Regions from separate parts of the Streptomyces sp. JLBT605 genome, predicted to be linked through region 3. Evidence: riboswitches for the same ligand, from Rfam matches in the RefSeq annotation. Region 3 holds a riboswitch; each other region holds the start of a gene.
What was found. Region 3 has a riboswitch for cobalamin ahead of AC4BDD_RS01950 (energy-coupling factor ABC transporter permease). Riboswitches for the same ligand answer to the same signal wherever they lie in the genome.
Positions count from the first base shown of each region.

Region 1: another riboswitch for cobalamin. It lies ahead of AC4BDD_RS21625 (SCO2321 family membrane protein); the one in region 3 lies ahead of AC4BDD_RS01950 (energy-coupling factor ABC transporter permease).
Region 2: another riboswitch for cobalamin. It lies ahead of metE (5-methyltetrahydropteroyltriglutamate--homocysteine S-methyltransferase); the one in region 3 lies ahead of AC4BDD_RS01950 (energy-coupling factor ABC transporter permease).
Region 4: another riboswitch for cobalamin. It lies ahead of AC4BDD_RS23560 (cobalamin biosynthesis protein); the one in region 3 lies ahead of AC4BDD_RS01950 (energy-coupling factor ABC transporter permease).

Region 1 covers NZ_CM177087.1:4,959,365-4,965,140, reverse strand. Annotated here, with positions in the region: gene AC4BDD_RS21640 (TetR family transcriptional regulator) at 1-277, shown strand, start outside; gene AC4BDD_RS21635 (ferredoxin) at 319-552, opposite strand; gene AC4BDD_RS21630 (aldehyde dehydrogenase) at 557-2,014, opposite strand; cobalamin riboswitch at 2,206-2,360, shown strand; gene AC4BDD_RS21625 (SCO2321 family membrane protein) at 2,508-3,815, shown strand; gene AC4BDD_RS21620 (SCO2322 family protein) at 3,815-4,567, shown strand; gene AC4BDD_RS21615 (energy-coupling factor transporter transmembrane component T) at 4,708-5,776, shown strand, end outside.
Region 2 covers NZ_CM177087.1:6,639,516-6,645,291, reverse strand. Annotated here, with positions in the region: gene AC4BDD_RS28760 (site-2 protease family protein) at 1-908, opposite strand, end outside; gene AC4BDD_RS28755 (acyl-CoA thioesterase) at 1,124-1,576, opposite strand; gene metE (5-methyltetrahydropteroyltriglutamate--homocysteine S-methyltransferase) at 1,573-3,930, opposite strand; cobalamin riboswitch at 4,063-4,300, opposite strand; gene AC4BDD_RS28745 (DUF6153 family protein) at 4,459-4,944, shown strand; gene AC4BDD_RS28740 (PLP-dependent cysteine synthase family protein) at 5,371-5,776, shown strand, end outside.
Region 3 covers NZ_CM177087.1:379,888-385,663, reverse strand. Annotated here, with positions in the region: gene AC4BDD_RS01970 (APC family permease) at 1-852, shown strand, start outside; gene AC4BDD_RS01965 (energy-coupling factor ABC transporter ATP-binding protein) at 896-1,741, opposite strand; gene cbiQ (cobalt ECF transporter T component CbiQ) at 1,738-2,487, opposite strand; gene AC4BDD_RS01955 (energy-coupling factor ABC transporter substrate-binding protein) at 2,492-3,079, opposite strand; gene AC4BDD_RS01950 (energy-coupling factor ABC transporter permease) at 3,076-3,777, opposite strand; cobalamin riboswitch at 3,807-4,001, opposite strand; gene AC4BDD_RS01945 (ATP-binding SpoIIE family protein phosphatase) at 4,060-5,776, opposite strand, start outside.
Region 4 covers NZ_CM177087.1:5,403,173-5,408,948, forward strand. Annotated here, with positions in the region: gene AC4BDD_RS23555 (cobyric acid synthase) at 1-24, opposite strand, end outside; gene AC4BDD_RS23560 (cobalamin biosynthesis protein) at 551-1,696, opposite strand; cobalamin riboswitch at 1,839-1,970, opposite strand; gene AC4BDD_RS23565 (hypothetical protein) at 2,187-2,432, opposite strand; gene AC4BDD_RS23570 (inorganic phosphate transporter) at 2,459-3,769, opposite strand; gene AC4BDD_RS23575 (alpha/beta hydrolase) at 4,082-5,260, shown strand; gene AC4BDD_RS23580 (hypothetical protein) at 5,359-5,776, shown strand, end outside.

The DNA.
Region 1 (5,776 bases), 4.6 Mb from region 3:
CTCCCGGCTGACCACCGCGATCATCCTGGACGCGATGGGGCTGAAGGCCCCGCCGACCGCCGAGCAGTTGTCCGCCGTCCGGGTCATCGAGCACACCTGGCACTCGGCCCTGATCACCTGGCTCTCGGGGCGGGCCTCGATCGCCCAGGTCAAGATCGACATCGAGACGGTCTGCCGGCTCATCGACGTCACCACGCCGCGCGAACCGGCGGCCGGCGCACCGCGCGAGCAGGCCGCCGGCGGGCGGGCCGGGCGGTCGGTCGCGCCCGGCGGCTGAGGCGCACCCGGCGGCTGAGGCCCGCCCTCGGCTGCCGCCGCTCACTCCTCCGACGGGAACACCGCCTCCCCGCCGCCCGCCAGCCGGAGCGCGATCGCCTCGACCGGGCAGCCCTCCGCCGCCGCCAGCACCGCGTCGGAGCCCTCGACCTCCGGTTCGACGGGCCGGGACTGACGGGCCGCGTCGAGCCGGAACGCCCGCGGCGCGGTGGCCGCGCACATCCCCGAGCCGACGCACAGCCGGCGGTCGACCTCCACTTCCCAGCGGTCCGCCACCGGGTCAGCCCTCCCACCCGGCGGGCAGGTGGATGGTCTTGGGCTCCAGATAGGAGGCGAACCCCTCCGGCCCGAACTCGCGCCCGAGACCGGAGTTCTTGAAGCCGCCGAACGGCCCGAGCATGTCGAGACTGAAGGTGTTGACCGAGAAGGTGCCGGTGCGGATCCGGCGGGCGATGTCGATGCCGCGTTCCACGTCCGCGGTCCACACGCTGCCCGACAGCCCGTAGTCGGAGTCGTCGGCGATGCGCACCGCCTCCTTCTCGGTCTCGTACGGCAGCAGGCAGATCACCGGGCCGAAGATCTCCTCCCGGGCGATCCGCATGTCGTTGCCGACGTCCGCGAAGAGCGTCGGCTCGACGTACCAGCCGGTCGCCGGGGAGGCGGGGCGGCCGCCGCCGGTGAGCACCTTGGCGCCCTCCCGCTGCCCGATGCCGATGTAGTCGAGCGATCGCTGCTGCTGGCGGCGGGCGACCAGCGGGCCGACCTCGGTGGCGGGGTCGAGCGGGTCGCCGACGACCAGGGCGGAGGCGGCGGCGGTGAGCCGTTCGGCTATCTCGTCGTAGTGGCTGCGCGGCGCGAGGATGCGGGTCAGCGCCACGCACGCCTGGCCGTTGTTCATCCAGGCGTTGGGGACGATGCCGGCGACCGCCGCGTCCAGGTCGGCGTCCGGCAGGATGACCGCGGCCGACTTTCCGCCCAGCTCCAGGGTGACCCGGGTCAGCCGGCGCGCGGCGACCTCCATGACGCGCCGGCCGGCCGCGACCGATCCGGTGAAGGACACCTTGTCCACCCCCGGGTGCCCGACCAGGTACTCACTGGTCTCGCGGTCGGCCGGGAGGATGGAGAGCACACCCTCGGGCAGCCCGGCCTCGGCGGCGATCTCGCCGAGCAGATACGAGTCGAGCGGGGCCTCCGGGGAGGGCTTGAGAATCACCGGGCATCCGGTCAGCAGCGCGGGCGCGAGCTTGGCCGCGGCCACGAACTGCGGGGCGTTCCACGGCACCACGGCCGCCACCACCCCGACCGGCTCGCGCCGCACCAGCAGCGGGCCCAGGATGCCGGGGCGCCGCTCCTCGTAGACCGCGTCGCGGGCCACGGCCAGGGCCGCCTCCCACACCAGCATCGCGCCGAGCCCCTGGCCGAGCACGCTCCATGAGCAGGGGCTGCCGTTCTGCGCGCTGATGGTCCGCGCGATCTCCTCGTGGCGGGCCGCGACGGCGTCCTTGACGCGGGTGACGACCGCGATGCGCTCCGCCGGGCTCATCCGCGGCCAAGGCCCGGCATCGAAGGCGGCGCGCGCCGCCGCGACCGCCCGGTCGACGTCCTCGGGCGTGGCGTGCGGCACCCGCCCGATGACCGCCTCGGTGTGCGGCGAGACGACCTCGATGGTGTCCTGACCGGCCGGGTCGACCAGCGTGCCGCCGATGTAGAGCTGTCGGTACTCGATGGGGTCGCTCATGCCCGATGCCTCCCGGGGGCTCGGCGCGGGGCAGCGCTCCGACTATCTGACGCTGCATCAGAAAACTGGATACCAGTTCGCACCCCGGCGGGCAATGCGCCCGACACCCCGCCACAGCCCAGCCCGGCCCGTCCTCGCCCCGGCCGTGGCGAGGCCCACGCGCCCGGCGCCGGGCGATCCGGTGGCCGCCGGTTAAGGTGTCCGTGCACAACTTCATCTTCACCGTGACCGATCGGGGAAAGCCGGTGCAATTCCGGCGCTGACCCGCAACCGTGAGTACGGCTCGTGCCCTCGGCGGGCCCGCGACCGTACGAGCCGGAGCACCCGCTCGGCCACGACGAAGGCTCCCGCACCGGTCGCCCGGTGCGCGGCACCGTCGAGGTCTACGGAGCGGAGCCCGGTGCCCTCGCGTACGCCAGGCGCGCGCGGGTGGACGGCCGCGCCCCGCTGTGTACCGCCCACCGCAGACTCTTCCACCGAGAGGCACCGTCCCATGAACGCACGCCGCAGCGCCGCGGCTCTCGCTGTCTCCGTCGTCCTGGGCATGACCGCCGCCCCCGCCGCGCTGGCCGACGAGGCGCCCCCGAAGACGCCCAAGCCGCAGGCGTCCGCCCTGCCGAACGGGCTGTACGGGAGCCAGGACCCCCAGTACGACGGCGTCTGGCGGCAGTCGCTGGCGCTGCTGGCGCAGAAGTCGGTGGGCGCCACCCCGCCGGCGGCGGCCGTCGACTGGCTGACCGGGCAGCAGTGCGCGGACGGCGGTTTCGCCGCCTACCGCGCCGAGACCTCCACCCCGTGCGAGCCGAAGAAGGGCGAGTTCAGCGACGCCACCGCGGCCGCGGTGCAGGCGCTCGCCGCGGTCGGCGGCCACGGCGCCTCGGTGGAGAAGGGCATCGGCTGGCTGAAGCGGCAGCAGAACGACGACGGCGGCTGGGGCATGAACCCGGGCAGCCCGAGCGACGCCAACTCCACCGCGGCCGTCATCGGCGCGTTCGCCGCCACCGGCGAGGACCCGGCGAAGGTCACCTCCGCGCGCGGCTCCAAGACTCCGTACGACGCGCTGCTCGGCCTCCAGCTCGGCTGCGACGCCAAGAAGGACGAGCGGGGCGCCTTCACGTACCAGCTCCAGAAGGGCAAGCCGGTCGTCGCCAACGACCTGGCCACCTCCGCCGCCGCGCTCGCCGCCACCGGCAAGGGCTTCCTCTTCGAGCCGGTCGGCAAGGGGGAGGACGAGGCGGTCGAGCCGCTGGACTGCGGCAAGGACGACGACGCCAAGGGCAAGCGCGAGCGGGACGACGCAGGCGAGGCCGCGGCCGCGTATCTCTCCGCGACCATGGCCGGCCACGGCCGGCACCTGAACTCCAGCATGCCGGGCCAGGAGAAGCAGGCCGACGTCGGCGGCACCGCGGACGCCGTCCTCGCGCTGGCCGCCGGCGGCCACCGGGAGGCCGCCGCCAAGCCGCTGAGCTGGCTTCAGGGCAACGACAGCTCCGCGCTGACCTGGGCCAAGGACCAGCCGGCCGCCCTCGCCAAGCTGATCCTCGCCAGCCGTGCGGCCGGCGCGGACCCGCGGGACTTCGGCGGCACGGACCTGCTGAGCAAGCTGTCCGCCACCGGCCCGGCGGCCAAGGCGCCGTCGGACACGCCCGGCGAGACCCAGCGGGAGCAGGACAAGAAGGACGACAAGGACGAGAAGGACGACGACGGCGGCCTGAACGTCTGGTGGATCGTCGGCGTGGGCGCGGTCGCGGGCATCGGGATCGGCTTCCTGCTGAGCGGCCGGAAGAAGCAGCAGCACTGATGAGGCTCCGGTCCACCGCCCGGCCGGCCGCCACCCGGCGGCCGGCCACGGCCATATCCGCCCCTCCCCGCCCTCTCCCCCCTCTCCGGCTTGCCGGCGCTCTGCTGGCCGGGCTGCTGCTCGCGCTGGGCGCCGCCCCCGCACACGCGGACGGCTACCGCTACTGGTCCTTCTGGGAGCGGGACGGCGACCAGTGGACGTACGCCACCCAGGGCCCGGCGACCGCCCGGCCCGATGACGGCGACACCATCGGCTTCCGGTACGCCGTCAGCGAGGACTCGCGGAACGCGGTGCGGCCGCGCGGCACCACCAACTTCGCCACGGTCTGCGCGGGCACGCCCGCCGAGGACGGCCGCAAGCGGATCGCGGTGGTCGTCGACTTCGGCACCGCCGCCGACGCGGCCGACGGCCGCACCCCGCCGCGGGCCCGTACCGCCTGTGCGCGGGTCCGCGGCAGTGCCAGCGCCGCCGACGCGCTCGCGGCCGTCGCCAAGCCGCTGCGCTACAACTCCTCCGCGCTGCTCTGCGCCATCAGCGGCTACCCCGAGTCCGGCTGCGCCGAGAGCGTGGCGGGCTCCTCGGGCGGCAGCGGTGGGAAGCGGACCGATCCGGAATCCGCCGACCGGTCCACCGCGGGCGGGGACGCGAACGGCGGGGACGAAGGCCCGTCGGCCGGTCTCATCGGCGGCGTCGCCGCCGTCGTCGCACTCGGTGCCGCCGCCGGCTGGCAGGCCCGCCGACGCCGCCGATGAGCGGCGAGGAAGCGCGCCTGCCGTTTGGCCCACGGGGCCATGGCGGCGACCCGGCGGCGGAGCACTCCGCAGTCTCGGCGCGGTCCATCCCACCCGCGCGGCCCGGGGTGTTCCGGCGCGCGAGTGCGGTCGGGGCGCGGCTGCGCGCACCCGGGGCCTCGCGGCGGGGGGCGCTGCATGCCGGGGCCTGGTGGCTGTGGGCGCTGGGGCTCGCGACCGCCGCCTCACGGACCACCAATCCGCTGCTGCTCGGGCTGCTGATCGGTGTCGCCGGCTATGTGGTGGCGGCCCGCCGCACCGACGCGCCGTGGGCCCGGTCCTACGGCGCGTTCCTCAGGCTCGGCCTGGCGGTGCTGGCGATCCGGCTGTTCTTCGCGGTCTTCCTCGGCTCGCCCATCCCCGGCACCCGCGTGCTGGTCACCCTCCCCGAAGTGCCGCTGCCGGACTGGGCCCAGGGGGTGCGCATCGGCGGCGCGGTGACCGCCGAGGGGCTGGCCTTCGCCCTGTGCGACGGGCTGAAGCTGGCCACCCTGCTGATCTGCGTCGGCGCGGCGAACGCGCTGGCCAACCCGGCCCGGCTGCTCAAGTCGCTGCCCGGCGCGCTCTACGAGGCCGGGGTCGCGGTGGTGGTGGCGCTGACCTTCGCGCCGCACCTGGTCACCGATGTGCAGCGGCTGCGCGCGGCCCGCCGGCTGCGCGGCCGTCCGGACCGGGGCATGAAGGCGCTGCTCCAGGTCGGGCTGCCGGTGCTGGAGGGTGCGCTGGAGCGGTCCGTGGCGCTGGCGGCGGCAATGGACGCGCGCGGCTACGGCCGCACCGCCCAGGTCCCGGCGGCCGTCCGGCACACCACCACGGCACTCACCCTGGGCGGTCTGCTCGGGGTGTGCGCCGGAACATACGGGCTGCTGGCGGCCGAGGGGGCGGGGTTCGGCCTGCCGGTGCTGCTGGCCGGGCTCGCCGCCGCGCTGGGCGGACTCTTCCTCGGCCGCCGGCGCTCGGTGCGCAGCCGCTACCGGCCGGACCGGTGGGGCGTGCGGGCCTGGCTGGTGTCCGGTTCGGGGGCCGCGGTCGGGGCGCTGATGATCTGGGCGTCCGACTACGCGCCGGGGGCCCTGCAGCCACCCGCGGTGCCGCTGACCGCACCGACGCTGCCGCTGTGGCCCGCGGCGTCGATCCTGCTCGGCCTGGTGCCCGCGTTCGTCGCCCCGG
Region 2 (5,776 bases), 6.3 Mb from region 3:
GGCACCCGCTTGGCCGCGTCCCAGGTCACCAATCCGACCGGGGTGCCGTCCTGCGCGGTGACCGGGAACGCCGAATGCCGGTAGCGGTACCGGTCCCCGGCCAGGAAGTCCGCGACCGGGCTGACGACCGGGACGGTGACCGGATCCGATGTCATGGCCTGCCGTACCGGGATCCCGCCGAGCACTCCGCGCAGCTGGGCCTCGCGCCCTTCCGCGGTGGCGGCCGCGACCAGGAACCAGCCGATCAGCGCCATCCACACCCCGCCGAACCCGCCACCGCGCAGGAACAGGTACAAGCCCGTCACCACCAGGAACCAGCCGAAGATCCGGCCGGCCGTGCTCGCCCCGGCGGTGGCCCGTATCCGGTCCCCGGTGCGCCACCACAGCACGGCGCGCAGCAGCCGCCCGCCGTCGAGCGGGGCGGCGGGGATGGCGTTGAACAGGGCCAGCAGGAAGTTGATCGCCGCCAGCCAGGTCAGGGACTCGACCACGAGTCCGGGCGCGGAGGCGAGGTCGGCCAGCCAGGCGATGAGCCCGAAGACCACGGCGAGCAGCAGACTGACCAGCGGGCCCACGCCCGCCATCCGCAGCTCGGCCCCCGGGGTGGCGGCCTCCGACTTCAGCCGCGCCGCGCCGCCGAGCAGCCACAGGACGATGTCCTCCACTTCGATGCCGTTGCGCCGGGCGACGGCGGCGTGCGCCAGCTCGTGCGCGAGCAGCGAGGCGAAGAACACCACCGCGGTGATGAGCCCCAGCGCCCAGTACACCGGCCACGGATGCCCGGGATAGGCGTCCGGCAGGCGGCTCTCGGCGAGTCCGAGGCCGATGAAGGCGAAGATGAGCAGGACGCTCCAGTGCACGCCGACGCGGACCCCGGCGATCCGCCCCAGTACGAACGTCGCCCGCACGGCACTTCCTCAAGCGCGATCGCGATGCAAGAGGCGAGGAGGACAATCCACTTCTCGCGGATCCGGATTGCGCGGTGCACGGTCTCTCTCCGCTACCCCGCGTCTGTCTGTCCTCCTCGTCACTTTCAGTAAACCGGACGATTTCGGTCCGGTCCAGCGGAAGCAGGCGGGGGCGCCGCCGTGGGCGCCCCCGCCATGCCGTCATCCGCGGTCCGTCACCCGCCGTCCGCCGTCTGCGGGGCCGGTGTGGTGAGCGCCGGAACCGGGCGCGGCCGGCCCTGGGCGTCGATGGCGACGAAGGTGAGGTGGGCGGTGGCCACCTCGGCGGTGGGCCCGGAGGCGTTCCACCGCTCGGCGAACACCCGGACGCCGACGTCCATCGAGGTGCGGCCGGCCCGCTCCAGCACCGCTTCCACGGTGAGCAGGTCGCCGGCCCTGGCCGGGGCGATGAAGGCCATGCGGTTGACCGAGACAGTCACCGCCGGGCCGTCCGCGTGGCGCCCCGCGGCCGCCGCGGCGGCATCGTCGATCAGCCGCATCACCACGCCGCCGTGGATGGTGCCGTACAGGTTGGTGTCGTGCTCGCTCATGATGTGCACGAGGGTGACACCGGAGGCGTCCGGGGTCTTGCGCCCCGGGCCCGCGTCCGCCGTGGTGGAGGTGGTCATGACGCCGGGCCCCCGTCGGGTGCGGTGTCCAGGTTCCGGCGGGCCTGCCGGGCCGCGCTCGCCATTCCTTCCAGGGCCGGGCGGACCTCCTCCCACCGCCGGGTCTTCAGGCCGCAGTCGGGGTTCACCCACAGACGGTGGGCGGGCACCGCGGGCAGGGCGCGGCCGATCAGGTCCGCGATCTCGGATCCGTCGGGGACGCGCGGCGAGTGGATGTCGTAGACGCCGGGGCCGACCTCGCGCGGATATCCGGCGGCGGCCAGTTCGCCGGCGATCTGCATCCGGGAGCGGGCGGCCTCCAGGCTGATCACGTCGGCGTCCAGCTCCTCGATGGCGGCGAGGATGTCGCCGAACTCGGCGTAGCACATGTGGGTGTGGATCTGGGTGTCGGCGCGCACGCCGGCGGTGGTCAGCCGGAACGCCTCGGTGGCCCAGGCGAGGTAGCCGGGCCGGTCGGCGGCGCGCAGCGGCAGCGTCTCGCGCAGCGCGGGCTCGTCGACCTGGATCACCGTCGTACCCGCCGCCTCCAGGTCGCCGACCTCGTCCCGCAGGGCGAGGGCGACCTGCCGCGCGGTCTCGGCCAGCGGCAGGTCGTCGCGGACGAAGGACCAGGCGAGCATGGTGACCGGCCCGGTGAGCATGCCCTTGACCGGCCGGTCGGTCAGCGACTGGGCGTAGGAGGTCCACTTCAGCGTCATGGGCGCCGGCCGGGAGACGTCACCGGCCAGGATCGGGGGCCGCACATAGCGGGTGCCGTAGGACTGCACCCAGCCGTGCTGGGTGGCGAGGTAGCCGGAGAGCTGTTCGGCGAAGTACTGGACCATGTCGTTGCGTTCGGGCTCGCCGTGCACCAGCACGTCCAGGCCGGCCTTCTCCTGGAAGCCGACCACCTCCCGGATCTCGGCCGCGATCCGCTCCTGGTAGGCCGCCTCGTCGATGCGTCCGGCGCGCAGATCGGCGCGGGCGGTGCGCACTTCGGTGGTCTGCGGGAAGGAGCCGATGGTGGTGGTGGGCAGCGGCGGCAGGCCGAGCCGGGCCTGCTGGGCGGCGGCCCGTTCGGCGTAGGGCTGCGGGCGCCGGGTGTCGGCGTCGGTGACGGCGGCGCCGCGGGCCCGCACCTCGGGGTCGCGGGTGAGGGCGGAGGCGGCGCGCGCGGCGCGGGCCGCCCGGTTGGCGGCGAGCTGCGGGGCGATGGCGTCGGTGCCCTCGGTCAGGCCGCGCGCGAGGGTCACCACCTCGCCGGTCTTCTGCCGGGCGAAGGAGAGCCAGCGCGCCACCTGCGGGTCGAGGTCGCGCTCCGCCGTGGCGTCCAGCGGCACATGGAGCAGGGAGCAGGAGGGCGCCACGTCGACCCGGTCGGCGAGGCCCAGCAGGGTGGCGAGGGTGGCGAGTGACCGCTCCAGGTCGGCCAGCCACACATTGCGTCCGTCGACGACGCCCGCGACCAGCCGCTTGCCGGGCAGTCCGCCGACCGCGGCGAGCGCGTCGAGGTTGGCGGCCGCGGGCCCGGTGAAGTCCAGGGCGAGCCCGTCGACGTCCGTCGCGGCGAGCACCGGCAGGGCCTCGCCGAGCCGGTCGAAGTAGGAGGCGACCAGCAGCCGGGGCCGGTCGGCGATCAGGCTGAGGTCGCCGTAGGCGCGGCGGACGGCGTCCAGTACGGCCGGCGGCTGGTCCTGGACCAGGGCGGGCTCGTCCAGCTGCACCCACCGCGCGCCCGCTGCCCGCAGGTCGGCCAGCACCTCGGCGTAGACAGGCAGCAGCCGGTCCAGCAGCGTCAGCGGCTGGAAGCCGGCCGGGGCGCCGGCCGCGGGCTTGGCCAGCAGCAGGAAGGTGACCGGTCCGACAAGGACCGGGCGGCCGGTGTGTCCCTGCGCGGCGGCCTCCCGGAACTCCGTCACCTGCTTGCCGGAGTCGGCGCTGAAGACCGTGTCCGGTGCCAGCTCGGGCACCAGGTAGTGGTAGTTGGTGTCGAACCACTTCGTCATCTCCAGCGGCGGCACGTCCTCGGTGCCGCGCGCCATCGCGAAGTAGCCGTCCAGCCGGTCGGCGTGGAAGGCGGCGCGGTGCCGCTCGGGAATGGCTCCGACCATCACGGCGGTGTCCAGGACGTGGTCGTAGAGCGAGAAGTCACCGGTGGGCACCTCGGCGATGCCCGCGTCGGCCAGCTGCCGCCAGTTGCCGCGGCGCAGTGCCGCGGCGTCGGCGCGCAGGGCGTCGGCGGTGACACGTCCGCGCCAGTAGCCCTCGATGGCCTTCTTCAGTTCGCGGTGCGGGCCCTGGCGGGGGTAGCCGTGCACGGTGGCCAGGGCCTCGCGGGTCGGTGCGCAGGGCGTGGTGGGGTTGGGTCGGGCCACGGAACTCTCCTTCGCGAGTCCGGAGGGGACCAACGCCGGCGTGGGTACGCGAAGGACGGGCGCCCGTGCTGTGAAGGGGCAGCCCTGCCGCCGCGGACCCGCCCACGAGGTCCCGGTTGGACCGCACCCCGCTGCGGGGCGCGGGCAGTGGCAGGTCTTCGGACTCACGGGCATGCCTGCCGCCCGTCACGAGGACGGGCGGGGCTCCTACTGGCCGTCGCTTCCCACACCCGGGACTTCCGGGTCCAGTGCGTATGACGGCGGTCGTTCCCGCTCACCGCTGCGGGGCAGTCCCGGATTCCCACCGGGTTCCCTCTTACGACGCATCCCGTCTGGCGGACGGGGCGAACCAGCTGCGTGCGCCAGCCTACCCGCCGACCGGCACCTGTTGGCGAATACCGATCAGATGACCGATCAGGTGACCGATCTCCGCTGCCCGCACCGCCGTTGACGACCGGACGGCGGGTTCGCGCCAATGTTCGGGCGACTGGCTGACGAACCGATCCGGCGTGCGGCTAGGATCACGACATGGTCACGGCCCGGCCCCTGTGCCGCCTGCTGCGGACCCGCCGCGCGCCGGCGGGCTCGCTGCGCGTGCTGGGGCTTGTGGTGCTGCTGCTGGGCCTGTTGTACTCGCACGGCCTGAGCGGGGAGAGCACCGCCGCGCACACCACCGGCGCTTCGTCCGCGACCGGTACCTCGTCCGCCACCGGCGCTTTCGTCATCACGGACGCCTTCACCGGCACGCCGACGGCACCGCCGTCGAACGCCCCGGCCTCTGCCGCGACGCACCGGCACGAGCCCGGTCCCGGCCACCATGACAGCGCCTCGGGCCACGCGGCCCAGGACTGCCTGTCCGGCCAGCCGCAGCACGGTCTCGACCTGCCGGATCCGTGCACGGCCGTCTTCGGCACGGCCGCCTTCCCGGCCGCTCCCCGGGGCGCGGTGACGCGATGGGGTGCGGCCCAGTCGCCACCGCCGACACCCCCTGATCCAGCGATCCTGCGAATCTAGACCGACAGCCCGACAAGCCGGCCGTCGGCGCGCCGGCGCGCCCTTGTGCGCGCCGCTCCCCCGCGAGCAGGCCGACCACACCGCTCGTTGCCGGCCCCCGCTCCCGTACGCGCCCCCGACACGGCCCACGGCCGCGCTCCGGCGCGCCCTGTCACCCCTGGCACCTCCAGCACCTCCGGCACACCCCCCTGTCCCCTGCCCCGACCGGCCGCTCCTCGCACGCCCGGTGCGATGACCGACGCCCACGACGGTGGCCGATCGGCCCCGTCCGGCACGCGCGGCGAACGGCCGAGGAATCCGCACGCGTACCGCATCCGAGAGGAAACCATGCGCGCTCACACCCCCACATCCGCGTCCCCGCAGCACTCCGCACCCGCCGAGCCCGCCCGACCCGCCGGGCCGGCGGCGGCACCGACGCCTCATGGCATGTCCAAACTGGTCGGCCAGACCCCACTGCTGCGGGTCTCCGAGCCGCTGGCCCCCGCCGGGCGGGGCTTCTGGGCCAAGCTGGAGGGGTTCAACCCCGGCGGCATCAAGGACCGTCCCGGTCTGCACATGGTCGAGCGGGCCCGGGCCCGCGGCGACCTGCGCCCCGGCGGCCGGATCATCGAGTCCACCAGCGGCACCCTCGGGCTCGGGCTGGCGCTGGCCGGCCTGGTCCACGGCCACCCCGTCACCCTGGTCACCGACCCGGGCCTTGAGGGGTCCATGACCCGGCTGCTGACCGCCTACGGGGCCCAGGTCAACGTCGTCGCCGAACCCCATCCCACCGGGGGCTGGCAGCAGGCCCGCCGCGACCGGGTGGCCCAGCTCATGGCCCGGCACCCCGACT
Region 3 (5,776 bases):
AAGGCCAACGTCACCGACCTCATCCACCTCTACATCCTCGGCGTCTTCACCTCCTTCACGCTCTCCCAGGCCGGCATGGTGCGGCACTGGAACCGCGAACTGCGCGGCGAGCCCCAGTCCGCCGTGCGCCGCCGTCACCAGCTGGCCCGGGTCGTCAACGCCACCGGCGCGGTCGTCACCGGCCTGGTGCTGGTGATCGTGCTGGCCACCAAGTTCCTCGCCGGGGCGTGGCTGGCGGTGCTCGCCGCCGTCCTGCTGTGGCTGATGATGCGGAACATCCGCCGGCACTACGACGGCACCGCGGCCGAGCTGGCGGTCAGCGACCCGCGCGACGAACTCGCCCCGCCCTCCCGGGTGCTGGTGATCGTGCTGGTCTCCACCATCCACAAGCCGACCCTGCGCGCGCTGGCCTACGCCCGCGCCCTCAAGCCGGACCGGCTGGAGGCCCTGACGGTGGCCGTGGACCGGGCCGGCGCGGCCGAGCTGGAACGCCAGTGGGAACAGCTCGACGTCGACGTGCCGCTGAAGGTGATCGACTCCCCCTACCGCGAGATCACCCGGCCGGTGGTGGAGTACGTGCGCTCCATCCGGCGCGCCGGGCCGCGGGACGTGGTCAGCGTCTTCATTCCGGAGTACGTGGTGGGCCGCTGGTGGGAGAACTTCCTGCACAACCAGTCCGCGCTCTGGCTGAAGAGCCGGCTGCTGTTCACCCCGGGCGTCATGGTCACCAGCGTCCCCTGGCAGCTGCGCTCCTCGGCCCGCGCCGACCGCCCCGCCGCCCGCGCGCCCGGTGCGGTCCGCCGTGGCGAGCCCTCCACCCCGCGCGCCCCGCATCCGGGCCCCAAGGGCTGACCGGGCGCGAGGTACCGAGCCCGCTTCCGCGCGCCGGGGGTCGTCAGCTCCGGAGGGCAGGCGCGGCCCAGCGGCCGAGCTCCTCGGGGGTGCGCGGCCCGGGCTCCCCGGCCGCGAGCAGTCCGTGCGCCCGCAGCACCTCGGCGGCCGCCATGCCCCAGGGCCGGCGCAGCCGCGCGGCGTCCAGCAGCGGCTGCTCGGCCAGCAGCCCGCCCACCTCCCCGGTGCGCAGGCCGTCCGGTGCGAGCACGGCCGCGTCGTCCGCCCAGCGCAGCGCGAGGTCCACGTCGTGCGTGGCCATCACCACCGTGGTCCCCTGGTCCCGGAGCTGCCCGAGCACCTCCAGGAGCCGCTCCTGTCCGTGCGGGTCCAGGCCCGCGGTCGGCTCGTCCATGATCAGCACCCGCGGGCGCATGGCGACGGCCCCGGCGATCGCGGCGCGCTTCCGCTGCCCGTACGACAGCAGATGGGTGGGCCGGTCCCGCAGCGCGGTGATGTCCAGGGCCTCCAGCGCCCGCTCGACCCGGTCGCGGACCTCCTCCTCGGGCAGGCCGAGGTTCATCGGCCCGAACGACACGTCCTGCTCGACCGAGGCGGCGAACAGCTGGTCGTCCGGGTCCTGGACGACCAGCTGGACGGTGGTGCGCAGCCGGGTCAGCCCCTTGCGGTCGTAACCGACCGGCGTGCCGTCCAGGCGGAGTTCCCCGGTGGCGCAGCGCAGCCCGCCGCTGAGCAGCCGGAGCAGGGTGGTCTTGCCGCTGCCGTTCCGGCCGAGCAGGGCCACCGAGCGCCCCTCGACGATGGTGAAGCTCACCCCGTCGAGCACCGTGGGGCCGTCCTCGTAGGCGTAGCCGGCGTCGATCAGCTCCACGACGGGCAGCGGGGTCATAGCGCGAACCTTTCGATGACGAGAGTGAGGGCGACCAGGCCCGCCAGCAGGGCCGCGGTCGCGCCCAGGAACCGCGCCGAGACGGCCGCCGGGGGCACCAGCACCCGCAGCGTCCCGTCGTACCCCCGGCCGGCGAGCCCGGCCTGGAGGCGCCCGGCCCGGTCGAAGGCGCGGACGAACGCGGTGGCGCCCAGGCCCGCCAGCGACCGCCAGGCGGCGGCCCGGCCGGTGTGGCCGAGCCGGGCGGCCTGCGCCTGCCGGATCCGGCTGATGGCGTCCAGCAGCAGGAAGCTGATCCGGTACATCACCAGGGCGACGTCCACGACGGCCGCCGGAACCCCGGCGCGCACCAGCCGGGGGAGCACATCGGACACCGGCGTGGTGAACGCGAACAGCAGCACACCCAGGGAGGCCGCGGCGGTGCGCAGCAGGAGCTGCCCGGCGTGCTCCGGGCCGTGCGGGGCGAGGGACACCAGCCCCGCGGAGCCGCCCACCTGGAACAGCAGCGGGACGGCACCGGTGACGCAGAAGCCGAGCGGGACGCGGAAGGCGCGCCACAGCTGACGCCCCGCCACCCCGGCCGGGCCGAGCAGCACGGCCAGGGTGGCGGCGGCGACCAGCGGGGCACCGGGCCAGGGCGGCAGACAGACCGCCGTGACGGTCAGCCCCAGGCCCAGCGCGGCCTTCTCCAGCGGATGGCGGCGGCGCCAGCGGCTGCTGTGCGCCGCCGCGTCGATGGGCAGCACGCGGCTACGCCGTCCGGCGGCCGGAGCCGCCGGCCGTTTCGGTGCCGACGGTCCCGGCGCCCGCTGTTTCGTCGCCCGCCGTCCCGGTGCAGGCCGTTTCGGTGCCGGCGGTCCCGGCGCCCGCCGTCACGGTGGCCGCGGTCGCCGACTCGGCGCCGGTCACCTGCCGCTCGGTCGCCATCCCGGCTGGAGCCTGCTCCGCGGCCGCGCCGCCGGTACCGGCCTGGGGCACCTTGGCGGCCTGGGCCTCAGCCGCGCCGGCCATCTCGGCGGCCTTGGCCGCCTCCGCCGCCCTGGCCTCGCCCTGGCGCCGCCCCTTGCGCAGCCCGAAGTAGTAGGCCAGCACGCCCCCGCCGAGTGCCGCCTGGAGAGCGAACAGCGCCGACTCGATCTCTCCGGAGGGCGGTTCGTACAGCGGCGAGAACCACGGCTCGTAGTCCGGCTTGTTCTCGGTGATGGCCGTCTCCGCCTGGGCGTCGGACCCGGTGAACGGCTCCTCCTTGTCGTCACCGAGCCCGAGGGCCAGCGGCAGGACGGCGAGCGCCGCCACCGCGGCCAGCAGCAGCGCGTTGATCCTGGTGTTGCGGTTCATCGGGCCACCGCCTCCTTCGCGTCGGCCGGCCGCTCGTCCCGGGCCAGGACGCCCAGCCGGGTCAGCTCGCTCTTGCTGGACTGCGTCAGCAGCCGCACCACCAGCACGGTCAGCAGTCCCTCGCTGACCGCCAGCGGGATCTGCGTGACCGCGAAGATGCCGCCGAACTTCGCCAGCGCACCGGCGAACCCGCTGCTGGGGTCCGGGAAGGCGAGCGCCAGCTGCACACTGGTCACGCAGTAGGTGCTCAGGTCGGCGACGAACGCCCCGAGGAACACGCTGACCATCAGCGGCAGTCGGAAGCGGCGCAGCAGCCAGTAGACGCCGTATCCGGCCCACGGCCCGACGATCGCCATCGAGAAGGCGTTGGCGCCCAGCGTCGTCAGCCCGCCGTGGGCCAGCAGCAGAGCCTGGAACAGCAGGGTGATGGTGCCCAGCACGGCCATGATGGGGGGCCGGAAGAGGATCGCGCCCAGTCCGGTGCCGGTGGGATGCGAGCAACTGCCCGTCACCGAGGGGATCTTCAGCGCGGAGAGGACGAAGGTGAAGGCGCCGGAGGCGCCGAGCAGCAGGGTGCTCTCCGGGTTCGACTTCACCTCCCGGGTCAGGGACCGCACGCCGTGGATGAGGAACGGCGCGGACGCGGCACCCCAGGCAGCCGCGTGCAACGGGGGCAGATACCCCTCAGCTATGTGCATGGGAAGGGAGACCTCTCCAACACCTCGTGGATGGACGACACGCCTTGGCCGGTCTCCTGGCTGACGGGTCGTGCCGTCTCGGCTCCGCCTTCCCGGGCGCCGCGGTTCCCCGCGCCGTCCCAGTGGCCGCCCCGAGGGGCAGGAGCCGGACTTCCCGATCACAGTGGCGAGGGCCGCACCGGTTTCTCCACCGGTTTCCCGTCACCAAGGCGCTGCGACTTTAGTGCTCCCACCCTGGTCACGACAACTTTCGCAAAGGGGGCGCCAGGAGGTTGCCGGGGCTCACACCGCCGGCGGCATGGTCTGCTCGGCCCAGATGGTCTTGCCCCGCCGGGTGTAACGGCTGCCCCAGCGGGTGGTCAGCTGGGCGACCAGATACAGGCCGCGGCCACCCTCGTCGGTGGCCCGTGCCCGGCGCATCCGCGGCTGCGTGCTGCTGGGGTCGGACACCTCGCAGGTCAGCACATCGGTGCGGATCAGCCGGAGTTCCACCGGACCGCCCGCGTGCCGGATGGCGTTGGTCACCAGCTCGCTCACCACCAGCTCGGTGGTGAACGCCAGCAAATCCAGCTCCCAGACGGCCAGCTGGCCGGCCACCAGCTCCCGCGCCCGCGACACCACCGCCGGATCGGCCGCCAGCGCCCACGTCACCGTGTCGCCCGGCGGCACCCGCCGGGTCCGGGCGACCAGCAGCGTCACATCGTCCGGCAGCCGGGTCGGCGGCAGACCGGCGACGATCTCCCGGGCCACGTCCTGCAGCGGCCGGTCCCGCGCCGCCCCCGACCGGACCAGCCGCTCCCGCAACTGCGCCATGCCCTCGTCGATGTCGCCCTCTCCGCGCTCGATCAGCCCGTCGGTGTAGAGCGCCAGGACGCTGCCGGGGGCGACGTCGACCACCGTCTTCTCGAACGGCAGCCCGCCCACGCCCAGCGGCGGCCCCGGGCTCATCTCGACGAACTCCGCCGAGCCGTCCGCGCCCACCAGCGCCGGGGGCGGATGGCCCGCGCTGGCCAGTGCGCAGCGCCCGCTCACCGGGTCGTACACGGCGTACAGGCAGGTGGCGGCGAAGGAGTAGGTACCGCCCGGGACGGCGGCGCCCTGGGGGCTCGGCCGGGTCGGCTGGAGGGCGGTGCCGCCCTCCAGCTCCAGCTCCGGCCAGCCGCCGCGGTCGCCGGAACCGGCGTCCAGCCCGGTGTCCAGCGGCAGTTGCAGGACGAGGTCGTCCAGGTGGGTGAGCAACTCGTCCGGATCGGGGTCCAGATCGGCCAGGGTGCGGACCGCCGTCCGCAACCGGGCCATCGCGGTGGTGGCCCGCAGCCCGTGTCCGACCACATCGCCCACCACCAGGGCCACGCGCGCGGAGGACAGCGGAATGACGTCGTACCAGTCGCCGCTCACCCCGCCGATGGGGTCGGCCGGCAGGTAGACACTCGCGGTGCGGACGGCCGCGGTGTCCGCCGTGGCCGGGGGCAGCAGCGAACGCTGGAGGCTGACCGCGGCCAGGTGCTCGCGGGTGTAGCGGCGCACGTTGTCCAGCGCCAGCGCCGCCCGCGAGGCGATCTCCTCCACCAGCGCCAGATCGTCCTCCTCGAAATCCGGCCGGGACGTCGCGGTGCGCCACAGGGTGAGATTGCCCAGCAGGGTCTTCCGGCTGCACACCGGGACGCTGATCGCCGACCGGGCGCCGGGCGCGTCGGTGGCCCACGCGGGCGGGGCCGGGCCCGGCCCGGTGTCCCCGTTCAGGCCGGTGACCAGCACCCCCCGCCCGTGCCGCTGCGGCGCGGCGGGCACCGCGCGGGTGGCGGAGATCTCCCCGGGCCCGCCGGACCGCAGCGAGGCCGCGCCCTCGCCGGCCGCCGCGGTGCGGCGCATGGCGATCCGCTCATGGTGGTCGGGGACCGGCTCCCCGCCGGTGAACACCGGCTCGGCCACGTCCACCGCCACGATGTCGGCGAGCCCGGGCGCCAGCGCGCCGGCCAGGTCCTCGCTCGTCGCCAGC
Region 4 (5,776 bases), 5.0 Mb from region 3:
CAGCCGATTCCGGCCGCCGCTCATGCCGTGTCCCTTTCTCTCTCCCCCGGACTCCGCCCGGGGGTGCCCCCATCTCCGCCCGCGCGGCGCGCACGTACGGCTCTCGCCGGCGCCCGCTGCCCGGCTGCGTCTGCCGCCGGTGCCTGCCGCCCGGCGGCCGCGTACGCGTCGCTCATGTCCCCCCTGTCCGCGGCCGTCGGCCGCGCCGCGTGCGGGGCGCCGCCCGCGGTAGACCATGCCCGGCGCGGCATCGCCGCACGCGGCCCGGCCGGGTACTCCGCGTGTGCGGCGTCGCCCCGCGTGGCGCGCGCGAACGCGGCGCGCCGGTACGAGGTGAACGGCGCGCCCCATCGCGCGGCGCGGGCGGCACAGCCGGCACGCACGCCGTCGGCGCGCCGAGCCGCTTCGCGGGTCGACCGCCAGGCGCGCCCGGACGCACACGTGGCGGCCGGTGGCGTGACCCACGGCCCCGCCTCGGCGCCGCTGCGCGGCACAGGACGGCGGAGCGCTGGGTCGCCGTGTCGGCCTCGCGCCGGATCGCCGGTGCGGCTCATCCGGCCCTCGTCCCGGCGGCCTTCGCCTGTCCCGCTGCCCCGGCTCGTCCCGGCCCACGGCCGCCGTCGGAGAGGGCCGACCGCACGGCGCCGATCGCCAGCCGTCCGGCGATGGATGTCGCCAGCGCCAGTGCTCCCACCCGCCGCGACAGCCGGGCCGCGCGGTCGATGTCGGCGACCTCCACCGGCCGGCCGGAGGCGTTGAGTACCGGCCGGTGCTCGACCCGTCCGCCGTACGCGAGGGTGCCGCCCAACCGGACCCCCAGCGCTCCGGCGAACGACGCCTCCACCGGGCCCGCGTTGGGGCTCGGGTGCGCGCGGCCGTCGGCGCGCCAGGCCCGCCGGGCGCCGCGCGGGTCCGGGCCGGCGAGCGTGGCCAGTGCGGCCGTCAGCCGGGCACCGGGCCAGCCGGCGACGTCGTCCAGCCGGGCCGACGCCCAGCCGAAGCGTCGGTAGCGCGGCGATTTGTGACCCACCATGGCGTCCAGGGTGTTGACGGCCCGGAAGCCGACCAGCCCCGGAACGCCGCCGATCGCGCCCCAGACCAGGGCGCCTACGACGGCGTCCGAGGTGTTCTCCGCGACCGACTCCACGACCGCGCGGGCCATCTGCTGACCGTTCAGCGCCTGCGGATCCCGTCCGCACAGGTGCGGCAGCCGCTCCCGGGCGGCGGTGAGGTCCCCGGCGGCGAGCGCGGCGCCGATGGCCTGTGCCTCGCGGCGCAGCGAGGTGCCGCCCAGCACGGACCAGGTGGCCGCGGCGGTGAGCGCGATGTCGGCGGTGCGGGACAGCGAGCGCACGACACAGGAGGCGGGGAGGCCGGGGAAGACAGAGGAGGCGGGGAAGACAGAGGAGACGGAACCGGACGGCGCCGGGGGGCGCGCCGCGCCGCGCGCGGCCGCAGCGGGCTGCCGCACGGCATGGGTCAGCAGCGCGGCACCGGCGGCCGCGCCGCCCGCGCAGAGCAGTGTGTGCAGTGCGCCGTACCCCCGGTGGTCGTGCCACAGCCGGCGCTCCACGGCAGCCGCGGCCCGCCCGAAGGCGGCCACTGGATGGCCGCGGCGCGGATCACCGGCGGCCAGGTCGCAGGCGAAGCCGAGAGCGGCGCCGCACGCGAAGGAGATGGCGTGATCGGCCCGCATCGCTCAGCCTGCCGTCGCGCCTCGACGGGGGAGCGGGGAAGCAGTGGGTGCGGCGGGTGGAGATGGCCGCATGGCGGTGCCGGGCATGGCGCAGTGTCCTCACTCAGGGTCCGCGCCCTGGCTCGACGTGACCGGCGGTGAGAGTCTCCTGGCTCCCGGATCGGCGCTTCCCCCGGTCTTCCAGCCCCCTCGCGGTGAGCCGTGACCTTCGACAGGCGGCGGAGCGCTCCCCGGTGACAGTGGCGGGACCGCGCCGGACTCGCACCGGCTTCCTCTCCTGCCGCCGTTTGGCTCGGGCAGTCCACCACGCTGCGGGAAGGGCCGTCAACTCACCTTTGACCTGCGATGAGACGGTCTGCCCCGGGTGTGGCCGAGGGCACAGCGGCAACCGCGCTCCCGGCCCGGACATGGCTGAGTCCCTGCCTGGACATGACTGAGTCCCGGTCCGGGCACAGGGCCCGGACCGGGACTCATACGTCCGGATGCCGGCTCAGCCGACGATGATCGAGATGCCGTACGCGACGGCCGCCGCGCACAGCGCGAAGCAGAGGTAGGCACCCCCGCGCGCCGCCACCGAGGGGGCGCCGGCGGTGGCGACCGCCGTCTCCCCGGCGGTCTCCGCACGCCGCTTGCGCGAGCTGCCGACGATGCCGAGGGTGAACACCCCGACCAGCGCGACGGTGAAGAGCAGGCTGACGCCGAAGACCTGGCCGAGAGCTTCCCAGTCGATGTCCATCGGATTTCTTCCTTACCTGGCCGTGATCAGGCCGTGGCCTGGGCGGGGGCGGCCGCGGTGGCGGCGGGGGCAGCGGGGGCGGTCGGCTCGGTGACGGCCGCCGGTGCGGCCGGCTCGGTGGAGGCCGCCGACGCGGCCGGCTCCTCCGCGGGGGCCGCGGCCACCGGTCCGGCGGGCGGCGGGGCGACGGTCTGCAGCGCGGCGGTGACCACGCCCACCGGCTCGGCGAGTTCCGAGCCCGTCTCGTTGACGTTGGTGTGGTCGATCGGCTTGCGGCGCGAGGCCACCCAGATCGCTGCGCAGGCGGCGATCGCCAGGACCGCGACCGCGGCGACGCCCCAGTTGCCGCGCTCGGCGAGCAGCGCCGCGGCGGCACCGACGAGACCGGCGGCCGGCAGGGTCAGCACCCAGGCGGCGGCCATCCGGCCCGCGGTCGACCAGCGGACCACGCCGCCCTTGCGGCCGAGGCCCGAGCCCATGACGGCACCGGAGCAGACCTGGGTGGTGGAGAGCGCGAAGCCCAGGTGGGAGGAGGACAGGATGGTCACCGCGGCGCCGGTCTGGGCGGCGAAGCCCTGCGGCGGCTGGATGTCGGCGAGCCCCTTGCCCATCGTGCGGATGATGCGCCAGCCGCCCAGGTAGGTGCCGAGCGCGATGGCCACACCGGCGGAGACGATGACCCACATCGGCGGGTCGGAGTCGGGGGCGATCACACCGCCGGTGATCAGCGCGAGGGTGATCACACCCATGGTCTTCTGGGCGTCGTTGGTGCCGTGCGCCAGCGAGACCAGGGCGGCCGAGGCGATCTGACCGGCCCGGTAGCCCTTCGCGGCGTCCTCGGGGTCGGCGTTCCGGGCGGCCCGGTAGGTGAGCCGGGTCGCCAGCAGCGTGGCGGCACCCGCGACGATCGGCGCGGCGACGGCCGGGATCAGGACCTTCATGACGACCGCGTCGCCGTGCACGGCGTCGAAGCCGACCGAGGCGACGGTGGCGCCGATCAGACCGCCGAACAGCGCGTGGGAGGAGCTGGAGGGAAGACCGGCGAGCCAGGTCAGCAGATTCCAGATGATCGCGCCGACCAGGCCGGCGAAGATCACTTCGGGTTGGATGCCGGATTCGTCGACGATCCCCTTGGAGATGGTCGCGGCCACCTCCACCGACAGAAACGCGCCGATCAGGTTCAGCGCCGCGGACATCGCCACCGCGACCTTCGGCTTCAGCGCGCCGGTGGAAATGGTGGTGGCCATGGCGTTGGCCGTGTCATGGAAGCCGTTCGTAAAGTCGAACACCAAGGCCGTGATGATCACGATCCCGATGAGAAGCGTGATGTGTTCCATTCACCCAGGCAATCCGCTCGGTGGTCAGTAGCACGGCGACGTTAAGGACGCGGGGTGAACGGAAGGTTAACTGGCACTGGCGTCGCGGTGACACAGGTGAAGGGGTGTCTGGCGTGCCCTTGCCGCCACTGGGGTGAAGCTCGCCCACCGTGTGATGAATGTGACGTACACGACGTATGGCGACCACATGGCACGGAGGTGACACACCGGAGACGGGGCCCGCCCGACGCACCGACCGACGCCCCCGCAGGCCGTCACCCCGGCGGGCACGCCCGCTGGCCACCGTCCGCGTGTCCGACCACACTGACAGGGATGCGCCTGCGAACCGCGGCCGCCGTGGCCGCCACCACCGTGCTCGGTGCCGGCGCGGCCGCCGTGGCGGCCGGACGGTACGCCAGTGACGCCGCGCTCCGTCCGCCACCGGGCCGCCCGCTGCCGGACGACCCCCCGCTGACCGTGCACGCCATCGGCGCCGGAGAGATCACCCTGACCCGCGCCTTCGCCACCCTGCGCCCCGGTATCTACGGCCTCACCAGCGGCAGCGCGCACGCCGTCATCGGGCCCGTCCTCACCGATGTGCCGCACCCGCCGGACTGCGTGGTCCGCCGCCTTGAGCGCGTCACCCACGGCTCCCTCGCCCCCGGCGCCCGGATGCGGCTCAGCCCGCAGGTCCACATCGGCAATCCGCGGGACGCCCTCGGGCTCGACCACGCCGACGTCGACATCCCCGGCGAGCTCGGCGCGCTGCCCGCCTGGTTCCTCGCCGGCGCCCGCGGCACCTGGGTGATCACCATCCACGGCCTCGGCACCACCCGCGAGCACCCCATGGTCGTCATGCCCTTCCTGCACCGGTACCGCTTCCCGGTGCTCGACCTCGCCTACCGCGGCGACCCCGGCGCCCCCCGCACCCGCGACGGCGTCGGTCACCTCGGCGACTCCGAATGGCGCGACCTGGACGCCGCCATCCGCTACGCCGTGCGGTACGGCGCCCAGCGCATCGTGCTCCACGGCTGGTCCACCGGCGCCACCATGGCACTGCGCGCCGCCACCCACTCCCCGCTGCGCCACCGCGTCAGCGGCCTGGTCCTCGACTCGCCGGTGCTCGACTGGCAGACCACGCTGCGCGCCCTGGCCGCCGGCCGCGTCCCGCGCCCGCTGCTGCCGCTGGCGGTGCGCGCCGCACAGGGGCGGGCCGGCCTGCCCGGCCACCCGGCCCTCGCCGGGGCCCAGCACACCGGCTCGCACCGGGCCGGGCCGGGACACACCGGCTCGCACGCCTTCGACCCCGAGTCGCTGACCGTCCCGGCGCTGATCGTGCACGGTCCGGACGACACCATCGCCCCCTGGGCACCCTCGCGTGAACTCGCCGCGCGCCGCTCCGACCTGATCAGCCTGCACACCGTCCGGCGGGCCCCGCACGCCGCCATGTGGAACGCCGACCCCGCCGGCTACGAGGAAGCCCTGCGACGCTTTCTGACGCCCTTCATGTGACTCCCCGCAGGCCCCCGCCGAGGCGTGCCGGCGCCCCGCGGAACCGCCGGACGGATTCCGATTGGGCTTTCGGGCTGTCAACGGCAAGACTGCTCCCTGTGACGTCCCGTACTCCGCGCGACTCCCGGCTCCGCCTCGTCCCCCATCGGCCGCTGGCCGCTGCCCGCCGGGCCGTGGCACATCGCGGCTCCCCACGTCCCGCCCCCCGCCCCCCCGAGGGCACCCCGCCGCCCGCCGAACTGGCCCGCCGGGCCAGGGCGGAGCTCGCCGGAGCGGTCCGGCTGGCCCGCTGGGCCGCCGACCGGCCGGAGGCCCCCGGCACCCTGTCCGAGCAGGCCGCCGACCGGGCAGCCGCGGCGCTGGGCGTGGATCCGGACCGGGTGCGCGCCGACTGGGACCGGGCCCGGCTCGTCGGCCTCGTCGAGGTGCACGGTGGGGCCGCCCGCCCCGGCTGGCGGCTGCACGCCTGGGACCGCGACGACTCCGCCGTACTGCGCGGCTGGGTCGCGCTCTTCG